Regions from separate parts of the Aliamphritea ceti genome, predicted to be linked through region 1. Evidence: predicted binding sites of a transcription regulator. Region 1 holds the regulator's gene; the other holds the start of a gene.
What was found. Region 1 encodes sigma-54, which starts transcription at its own class of promoters, with help from an activator protein. Its sites were predicted from a motif close to TGGCACNNNNNTTGCTNT; they were not measured.
Positions count from the first base shown of each region.

Region 1 (5,434 bases):
CAACCCGTCTGGCCGGACAAGGCGCAGGCAGAGAGTTCTGCGAAACGATTCTTGCAGCGCAGCAGAAACTTGATGCAATCTGGGCAGAATATCTGTGATGTCACGGTCCCGACTACGCTTACTCATTGCGATACTTATTGTAGGCGTCAGTGTTTTCTACCTGGGTTGGCAAGACCCAGGGCAGAAACCAAAAAATGCTGATAACAAGCCTGCTCACCCGCAAGCAGACTATTTTATCAAGCAAAGCCACAGCAAAGATTTCAGTTCCGATGGATTCAAGACTCAGTCACTTACCTCAGAATTCATTGAACACCTGCCAGCAAAACAACGTCTGGAATTATTAAAACCTGAAATACACTTTTTCGAACTGGGTAAGCTTACTAATTCAGTTAATAGTAATCAGGGCGAAATTCCAGATCAGAGCAAGCAGATTGAATTTATCGGCAATGTGATCATCAGAGATCATCAACAGCCTGAAAAACAGCAGACGATTAATACCGAGGTTCTGACTGTCTTCACTGAAAAAAAACTTGCGAAAACAGCTTCAAAAGTCACAATATCTGACCAGTCAGGCCGAACTACAGGCGTTGGCATGCAAGCTGATTTCAACGTCAACACTGTCGAATTGCAATCCCAAGTAAAAGGGCTTCACTATGTCAATTAGCCGTATTGCAACACCTTTCATTCTACTTTCAGCTCTGTTTTCCAGCCTGGCTACAGCGCTACCTGAAGATAAATCCCAACCCATTCATATAGCTGCCGACAACGCCAACATGAATGAACTAACAGGGATAACTGTCTACAAAGGCGCAGTCAACGTTCAACAGGGCACTCTAAAAATTGAAGGAAGTACTGTCGAGTTAAAACAGGCTAACGGTGGGGTTACAAATATTAAAGCCCTTGGCTCACCCGCTCACTATGAACAAAAGCCCAATAAACAAGACCCTCTGACCCATGCCTATGGCAGTAAGCTGGATTACGATACGCTTGCAGAAGTACTGGTTATCACCGGCAAAGCTAAAGTCACTCAGGGTGGCGACGTTTTTACCGGAGACCGTATCGTATACGATATGAAAAAAAGTACCATCGAAGCCTTCAGCGACAATAAATCCTCAAACGAACGGGTAATTATGGTGATTCAGCCTAAAGCAACTCAGAGCGACACTAATTAATGAGTAGCTTAGAAGCTCTTAACCTGGCCAAGAGTTACAAAGGCCGGTCAGTTGTAAAAGATGTCTCCCTGCACATTGAACGTGGCCAGATTGTTGGGTTACTTGGCCCTAACGGCGCAGGTAAAACTACCTGTTTCTATATGATTGTCGGTTTAGTAGATGCTGACAAGGGCACTATCCAGCTCGATGGTCAGGACCTCACCAGACAAGCTATGCATAATCGTGCCCGAAAAGGCATTGGCTACCTTCCTCAGGAAGCATCCATTTTTCGGAAGCTGAGCGTTCGCAATAATATTATGGCGATTCTCGAGACCCGCCCTGAACTTAACAAACAGCAACGCGAAGAAAAACTTTCAGAGTTACTGGAAGAGTTTCACGTAACACATCTGGCTGATAGCCTAGGTATGAGCCTGTCAGGCGGTGAACGTCGGCGGGTTGAAATTGCCCGTGCGCTGGCAACCGAACCTAGCTTTATCCTGCTGGATGAACCTTTCGCTGGCGTAGACCCTATTTCAGTTACAGATATAAAAGCAACAATCAAACACCTGCAAAGTAAAAACATTGGTATTCTGATTACTGACCACAATGTTCGCGAAACTTTAGACATTTGTGAACAGGCATATATCGTCAGTGAAGGATATATCCTTGCCGCTGGCGCACCAGAAGATATACTGAGTAATCAGCAAGTGAAGCAGGCATATCTTGGCGAGCAGTTCCGTCTGTAGTTTTCACCCCTTCTTTATCTGACAGGTACAAGCAGTTATATGAAACAAGCGTTACAACTGAAGATTGGCCAGCACCTTACGATGACCCCGCAATTGCAGCAGGCGATTCGGCTGTTACAACTGTCAACGCTTGATTTGCAACAGGAAATCCAGGAAGCTCTCGACTCAAATCCAATGCTGGAAGTTGGCGAGGAAGATTCGTCCGAAAGCAATGAAGCAAAAACGGAGCACGATGCTGACTCCCCTGCCAAGCAGGAAACGACCGAAACAGTTAGCGCTGAGCCTGAAGAAACCCATGTCGCGGACAGCGACTGGAGCGAAGACATTCCAGACGAACTGGCAACTGACAGCCAGTGGGAAGACACCTTTCAGACGGCGACTCCCAGCAGCTCCACCAGCAATAACGACTTCAGTGACAGCAACTTTGAAGCTAACGACACAGCCGTTGAAACCCTTCAGGATCATCTAAATTGGCAGCTTAACCTTACGCCAATGAGCGAACTGGATCAGTTAATCGCGACGAATATCATTGATGGTATTACCCCTGATGGCTACCTGAGTATCGAACTGGAAGCGATCCACGAGCACTTTATAAGTCAGGACGACCAGTTCTTACAAGAAACTGAATTGGATGAAATTGAAGCAGTACTTCGCCGAGTACAGCAATTTGATCCACCAGGCGTTGCTGCCCGAGACTTGAGTGAATGCCTGATGCTGCAACTTAATCAGCTGCCGGCAGACACTGCTTACCTCAAAGAAACACGCAAAGTTGTCAGCCAATACCTGCCCATCCTTGGCAATCATGACTACAAATTATTAATGCGTAAAACCCGCCTGAAAGAACCTCAGTTACAGGCAGTAGTTGCTCTGATCCAGACACTTAATCCAAAACCTGGCGCCAGCATTACAACTACACATTCAGAGTATGTAATTCCTGATGTATTCGTCAGCCAAGATAAAGGTATATGGCAAGTCCGGCTAAGTCCGGAAGCATCCCCCCGCCTGCGCATAAACGACAGCTATGCAGATTTAATTAAGCGCGCAGATAACAGCCCGGATAATACCTATCTGAAAAGTCATTTACAGGAAGCCCGCTGGTTTATAAAAAGCATTCTCAGCCGTAATGAAACTTTACTCAAAGTAACCCGGGAAATTGTTGCCCGTCAGCAAGACTTCCTGGAAGAAGGCGAAGAAGCCATGCGACCAATGGTACTGCACGATATTGCCGAAGCTGTCGATATGCATGAATCAACCATTTCCAGAGTTACAACCCAAAAGTACATGCATACCCCAAGGGGTATTTTCGAACTAAAATATTTTTTCTCCAGTCACGTCAGTACCGACGGCGGTGGAACCTGTTCTTCTACTGCAATACGTGCACTGATTAAAAAACTGGTTGCAGCTGAAAGCCCTGCAAAACCACTGAGTGACAATAAGATTACTCAACTGCTGGATGAGCAGGGAATTAAAGTCGCCCGACGAACCATTGCTAAATATCGCGAGTCTTTGAACATTCCACCTTCAAATGAGCGAAAGCGTCTGGTTTAATGAAATTACGGATTATGTCCGTAATGCACTAACAAGGAGATTGCCATGCAAATCAATATTTCTGGTCACCATGTTGAACTGACAGATTCACTGAGCAACTATGTGCACAGCAAATTCAGTAAGCTGGAACGTCACTTTGACAACATCACCAATGCTCAGGTAACTCTGAGCATAGAAAAGAGCCGGCAGAAGGCTGAAGGTGATGTTCACGTAGCCGGTGGCCAACTGTTCGCGACACACGAACACGATGACATGTATGCAGCAATTGATGGCCTGATTGACAAGCTCGATCGACAGGTTATCAAACATAAAGAAAAACTTAAGAATCACAAATAGCAACGTTTCTGAAACCATATGTTAATCAAAGATCTACTCAGCCCCTCAAGAGTGCTCCACGCTCTTGAGGGCGGCAGTAAAAAACGCACCCTAGAACTCATCAGTCAAACTATCTCTCAGCAACTGGACGATCTTGAGGAAGAAGACATTTTCTCAGGCCTGATTGGTCGCGAACGCCTCGGAAGTACAGGTATTGGAGAAGGTGTTGCAATACCTCATTGCAGACTGGATAACTATAGCCAGGTCGTAGGCTGTCTTGTTCAGCTGGCCAAACCCATCGACTTTGATGCAATTGACGGCGCTCCGGTTGATTTACTATTCGTCCTGCTAGTACCGGCAGACGCCTGTGATAAGCATCTGCAGACGCTAGGTAACCTGGCCGAATTATTCAGTCAGGCAGAATTTCGCCAGCAACTGCGCAACGCACCTTCAGCTGAAGCACTGCTAGAAATCGCAACTCATTACAAGGTTGATAACTGATATGAAACTTGTGGTGATAAGCGGCCGCTCAGGGTCTGGCAAAAGCACAGCCCTCCAGGCCCTGGAAGACATTGGCTTTTATTGCATCGATAACTTGCCAGCACAGCTGTTACCACAACTGATAACCCGACCACCGGAAAAACCTAGCCAGGACGCCCCAAAGACACTGTTGGCAGTCAGCATAGATGCCCGAAACCCACTCAGTAACCTTGAAGAGTTTCCGGCAATCTTCAAAAAATTGCGGGCTAACCAACAGGTAAGCTGCGAACTTTTATACCTTGATAGCAGTGAAGAGATTCTCCTCAAACGCTACAGCGCTACGCGTCGCAAACACCCTCTTTCAGATGATCAACTCAGCTTAAAAGACGCCATCGCTTATGAGCGCGAATTGCTTAGTCCGTTAGCAGTACTCGCTGACTTACGCCTAGACACTACACGCCTCTCTCTGTATCAGCTTCGCGACAGCATCAAACTGCGCATTATGCAAAAACAGGAACAGGGGCTTTCCATACAGTTTGAGTCCTTCGGTTTCAAGCACGGCTTACCGCTGGATCTGGACTTCACCTACGATGTACGCTGCCTACCTAACCCTTACTGGCTCCCACCATTACGGGAATACACTGGCTTACAGCAACCGGTTATCGACTTCCTGAGCCAGGAAAGTGAAGTAAAAGAAATGCTCGCAGATATCACCGCATATCTGGAAAAATGGTTACCTGTTTTCGAGAAAAATAACCGTAGCTATGTCACTATCGGTATTGGCTGCACCGGCGGGCACCATCGCTCGGTATTTATTGCCGAACAGCTGACTAGCCATTTCAGACGAACTATGGATAATGTCCATGTCAGGCATCGTGAACTGCCTTAAGGAATTCAGACTCTTCAGATGCCAGCCTGGCAACTGAATAACCAGAGGTGCATATAATTTTATGCAGGAACAACAACTTACCATTATCAACAAACTCGGCTTACATGCCCGGGCTGCCGCTAAGCTGATTAACCTAACCAGCAAATTTAGCTGCGACATTCAGCTGGCTAAAGACGGCCGTCAGGTAGATGGCAAAAGTATTATGTCGGTAATGATGCTCGCCGCCAGCAAAGGCACCGAGCTGACAATCAGCACTGACGGTGAAGACGAACAGGAAGCACTTAGTGCTATTGTTGAACTGATCA
Region 1 covers NZ_AP025282.1:1,356,073-1,361,506, reverse strand. Annotated here, with positions in the region: gene OCU49_RS06225 (KdsC family phosphatase) at 1-98, shown strand, start outside; gene lptC (LPS export ABC transporter periplasmic protein LptC) at 98-664, shown strand; gene lptA (lipopolysaccharide transport periplasmic protein LptA) at 654-1,172, shown strand; gene lptB (LPS export ABC transporter ATP-binding protein) at 1,172-1,897, shown strand; gene OCU49_RS06205 (RNA polymerase factor sigma-54) at 1,937-3,445, shown strand; gene hpf (ribosome hibernation-promoting factor, HPF/YfiA family) at 3,491-3,781, shown strand; gene ptsN (PTS IIA-like nitrogen regulatory protein PtsN) at 3,800-4,261, shown strand; gene rapZ (RNase adapter RapZ) at 4,263-5,129, shown strand; gene OCU49_RS06185 (HPr family phosphocarrier protein) at 5,191-5,434, shown strand, end outside.

Region 2 (5,434 bases), 2.0 Mb from region 1:
ACCGCAGGCTTACCGCATGTAATTGTTCGTTTCTTTACTGTACCTCGTGTAAAAGATGCACGTACTTCTGCAGGCTGGGCGCTGATCTTTATTGCTATTCTGTATACCTCTGTACCAGGTGTTGCTGGTTTTGGTCGTGTAAATCTGATTCAGACTATTAACGGTGCTGATAACGCAGGTACTGAATACGCGCAGATGCCTCAGTGGTTCAAAAACTGGGAAAATGCAGGTCTGCTTGGCTGGCATGACTATAACGGTGATGGCAAAGTTCAGTACGCTGCTGGCGCTGCTTTCAATGGTAAGAAAGGTAAGCCCGCCTTTGACGGTGAAAACCGCGGTGAATATGGCGAGCGTGCAGTTACTAATGCTGTTGAAAATCCAGTGGCTGTGAATGGCGCACCATATGCCAACGAAGTGTATGTTGACCGCGACATCATGGTTCTGGCAAACCCTGAGATTGCACAGCTACCTAACTGGGTTATTGCCTTGGTGGCGGCGGGTGCTGTAGCTGCGGCACTGTCTACAGCGGCCGGATTGCTGCTGGTAATCTCTACTGCGATATCTCATGACCTTATGAAGACCTGTATTAATCCGAATATTTCGGATAAGCAGGAGCTTATGTATGCGCGGATAGCTGCAGTGGTGGCTATTTGTATTGCCGGTTACTTTGGGATAAATCCGCCGGGATTTGTGGCACAGGTGGTTGCTCTCGCATTCGGCTTGGCTTCTTCCTCGGTATTCCCGGTAATCGTTATGGGTATCTTCAATAAGCGTATGAATAAGGAAGGTGCTATTGCAGGTATGATTGTAGGCTTGGGCTCGACAATAGCTTATATGGTTTACTTCACCTTCATGGGTGGTGCGAAAGAAGATCTGTTCCTGGGTATTTCTACTGGTGGCTTCGGCTTCGTGGGTATGCTTCTGAACTTTGCTGTTGCGTATGTTGTTTCTATGATGACGCCGCCTCCGCCAGTTGAAATTCAAAACATGGTTGAGAATATCCGTGTACCACGTGGTGCGGGTGCAGCTCACGCTCACTAATAGTTAGCCTCTCCTTTGGAGAGAAGTGATAAGGGCGCGCCCGCGAGAGCAGGCGTGCCCTTTTTTCTGTCCGGCAGGTTCCGCCGGTGTTTTAAATAATAAGGACCGTATTAATGCCTTCCTCTTTTAATATGACGAATATGCCGTTCAGCTTGCTTGATGAGCCTGAACAGACACTGCTGCGTAATAGTCTTGATATTGGTTATTACCAGCGAAATGAGACGATACTGGCGGCTGGTGATGTGCCTGAAGGGGTATACGTTATATTAAAAGGTGTTGTCAGTGAGAATGATGTCGGAGGCAGTGATGTTGACCATGTCTTCGTGCACTACACCGCAGAAGATTACTTTGGTGGCTGGTCTGCCATAAAAGGACGCGCGATTCATAACTTCATCGCGGAAGAAGAAACTATTTGCCATATTTTACCGACCAAAGCCCTCTTGGACCTGTGTGCTGTAAATAGCCGGTTTGCGGATTATTTTCAGCAGAGTTTATCTGCGAAAACTGAGATTCGCTCTGAGTTGGGTGGCGATCAGGATATGGCTGAATTCATGCTTGCGCAGATAAAAGATGGCGCCATCCGTGAGCCGCTTATTATTCAGCAGGGAGACAGTATCGAAACGGCTACCCGGTTAATGCGCCAGCAGCGGGCTGATTGCATGTTGGTTAAGAGAGGTAATCGTTACGGTATGGTCACTGGAACTGATTTACTGGACGCCATCGTTATTGATGGGTTTCCTTTAGATACAGATGTGGCCGAGATTGCCAGTTACCGCCTTATAACCACTGCTTCGGATGATTATTTATTTAATGCTCTGATTACTATGACACAGCAACATATCGAGCGGGTTGTGGTAATGGATGATCAGCAATTACTTGGGGTTGTAGAGCTCACTGATGTGCTCAGTTACTTCTCCAGTCATTCTCATGTTATTGGTTTGCGAATTGAGCGTGCAGATAATATTGCTGCTCTGCGAGAGGCTGCTGAAGGCTTAAGTGATCTGGTTCGTGCAGTGGTTGGTCAGGGTGTAAAAGCGCGTTTTGTAATGGATCTGATTGCGGCAATGAACGGACGGATTATTGCTAAGTTGTTTGATCTGATTGTTCCGCTGGATATGCAGCCTCATGTTTGCCTGGTGGTAATGGGAAGTGAGGGACGAGGCGAGCAAATAATGAAAACGGATCAGGATAACGGCCTGATTTATCGGGACGGTTTAATCTGGCCAGACATGTATAAAACTATGCGCCATTTTACTGACACTCTTATTTCATTTGGCTTTCCTGAGTGTCCGGGCAATATCATGGTATCGAATCCGGCCTGGGTTAAGTCAATTGGAGACTGGACTCAGCAGCTAAGTGACTGGTCACAAAACTGTGATGGGCTGGCGCAAATGAATCTGGCAATCGCAGTCGATGCTCACCCTGTAGCGGGAAATCATGCACTGTTTAAGACTTCACGAAACTGGTTTATGCGACACCTGCAGAGTAATAAAGTGTTTTTTGCTCACTTTGCAAAAGTAGCGTTGGAGTTTGATACCCCGTTGAGTTTTTTTGGAAGCCTTAAAGAGAAAGGTCAGCTGGATGTGAAGAAAGGGGGGATCTTCCCGATTGTTCACGGTATTCGAACCCTGGCACTGGAATATCGGATTCTTGAAACCAATACTTTTAAGCGAATAGAGGCGTTAGTAAAGTTAGGGCAAATTAAAGAAAAACATGGTCGTGAGCTTTGTGAGGCGCTGTCGTTGTTTATTCAGGTAAGGCTGGGGCAACAAGTTGTCCGCACGGAATCAGGTAATGTAGATCAAACGCCCAATACCGTTGATCTTGCGTTATTGGATAAAATGGAACGTGATATGTTGCGTGATGCTTTACATATAGTGAAGGGTTTTAAGAAGCATCTTGCGTTGCGTTATCATCTGGCAGGTTAATCTGGAGGCAATCAGGATGATTATTCCCCGCACCATCAGGCAGTTTAAAGAACGGATAGATCATAAGGCCGGGCCTCATGGAGAGCTGTTCGCACCTTATGAGGGAGATGAAGTGGTATCGCTGGATTGTGAAACCACTAGCCTTAATGTCAAAGAAGGAGAGATTCTTTCTATCGGTGCTGTAAAGATCAAAGGTCAAAAAGTTGTCACCAGTGAAAGGCTGGATATTAAACTTAAACCGCCAAAAAGCCTTACCGGAGATTCGATAAAAATTCATAAGATACGAGCTGCAGATCTGGTTGATGGTGTGGAGATGGATGAGGCGTTGGAGCAGGTGCTGGCGTTTGTAGGCAATCGTCCCGTACTGGGTTATTACGTCAATTATGATATTCGTATGTTAGATAAATTCTTGCGGCCCCGTTATGGCTTTGGGTTGCCGGGAAAGGCAATTGAGTTGTCGCATGTATATCATGACATTCTTAAGTGGAAGAGTATTGGCGGCAATGTTGATCTCAGGTTCGATACAATTTCTAAGAATCTTGATATTCCGATACTTGAGCGGCATACCGCGTTAGGAGATGCCATTACGGTGGCGTTGATGTATGTGCGTCTGAAATACGGAGAAGCTCCGAGGGTGTAATTTGTTATATCTATCTGTCAAAAAATGAACGGGCTTAATGGCCCGTTTTTTGCTTTTAAGTGTATGTGTATAGTTTTTTGACGTTATTGAATGACGTTTTTTTGGCGAATATGGAAGATTATTACTTGAATAGACCTAGTCTACGCATATAATGTCAATATATTGCCGATTTCTGAGGTGGGTATGATCGAAAGAGCTGACATAAATTCTGTTTTAGAACAGATGCGCGCGATGAAGTCCCAGGCGCAACAAGGTATGCAGCAGGCTCCAATGGCGATGCCGGTTGCTGGTGTCACTGATGATGCACCAGGTTTTGGCGAAATGCTGAAAGGGGCTGTGGATAAAGTGAATGGCATGCAGAAAGAAGCCAAAGCTCTGTCTACGTCTTTTGAGCGGGGAGACCCGGGTGTTGATTTGCATCAGGTGATGATCAGCATGGAAAAAGCATCTGTTTCATTTCAGGCGATGACGCAGGTTCGAAACCGGATGGTGTCGGCCTATGAAGATGTTATGAAGATGCCAATTTAATGGCACTTTTTAAATTAACGGTTGTGTAAGGCACTCAACTAAATGGAAAACGCATCTATGGCAGCGGGTGGCAGCAAAGGGGTTACCTTTGGTTACAATCGTTTAAGCTTAGTTCGTCAGCTCGGGCTGATGATTGGCTTGGCGGCTACTATCGCTATCGGTTTTGCTGTGGTGCTGTGGTCTCAGGAACCTGATTACCGGGTTCTGTATAATAATGTTGCCTATGCTGATGCGAATGAAATCGTTGATCAACTACAGTTATTCGGTATCCCTTATAAGTTTGATTCATCAGGTCGTTCGATCCTGGTGCCTAATGAACAGTTACATAAAGCACGTTTGCGTCTCGCCTCTGAAGGTTTCAGTGGTGATAACACTGTTGGCTTCGAGTTGCTCGACAAAGAACAAGGGCTCGGCACCAGTCAGTTTATGGAAAACGCCCGCTATCGCCGTGGTCTTGAGGGGGAGCTAGCCCGTACGATCAGCAGTATGATTTCGGTACGCAAGGCGCGGGTTCATCTGGCGTTACCTAAGCAGTCTGTATTTGTTCGCGATCAGCGTAAGCCAACAGCCTCAGTGTTTCTTGAGTTGTTGGCAGGGCGTAAGTTAGACCGTGTGCAGGTTGAAGCTATAGCTAATCTGATTGCATCCAGTATTCCATCACTCTCCAGTGAAGATGTAACTGTTGTTGATCAGAAAGGGCGACTGCTGAATACACGTGATGCAGATGTTGATGTGGTGTTGGCGGCGAAGCAGCTGGAGTATACCCGTAAGATTGAAGAGACATTGCTAAACAGGGTAAACAGTATCTTACAGCCGGTTGTTGGATTAGGTAATTTTCGGGCAGAAGTCTCTGCTGATATCGACTTTACAGCTGTTGAGCAAACGGATGAGATTTTTAATCCGGACTTACCTTCTTTACGTAGTGAGCAAACCCTGGATGAGAATACAACTGGGAGCGATGAAGCACGGGGAATTCCTGGGGCATTATCTAACCAGCCTCCGGGAGAAACGACTGTCCCTGAAGTGGTTCTCGACGCTAATGGTGTGCCTATAGCAAAAAGTGAACCGCCACAAAGTGCCCGTTCACAGGCCACGCGTAACTATGAGCTAGATCGTTCGATAAGCTACACGCGACACCAGATGGGGCGTGTTAAGCGTCTGTCTGTTGCTGTAGTCGTTGATGATTTTCTTCCTGCGGGAGGAGCTGCTGGCGCTGGTAAGACTGCCTGGGCTCAGCAGGATCTGGATCGGCTGACGATTCTGGTTCGGGACTCCGTAGGGTTTTCTGCGTTACGTG
Region 2 covers NZ_AP025282.1:4,542,423-4,547,856, reverse strand. Annotated here, with positions in the region: gene OCU49_RS20575 (sodium:solute symporter family protein) at 1-1,041, shown strand, start outside; gene OCU49_RS20570 (DUF294 nucleotidyltransferase-like domain-containing protein) at 1,155-2,969, shown strand; gene OCU49_RS20565 (3'-5' exonuclease) at 2,986-3,609, shown strand; gene fliE (flagellar hook-basal body complex protein FliE) at 3,793-4,137, shown strand; gene fliF (flagellar basal-body MS-ring/collar protein FliF) at 4,180-5,434, shown strand, end outside.
Region 2: fliE (flagellar hook-basal body complex protein FliE) is a predicted target of sigma-54. The motif match lies at 3,648-3,665, and genes of this name have one in related genera.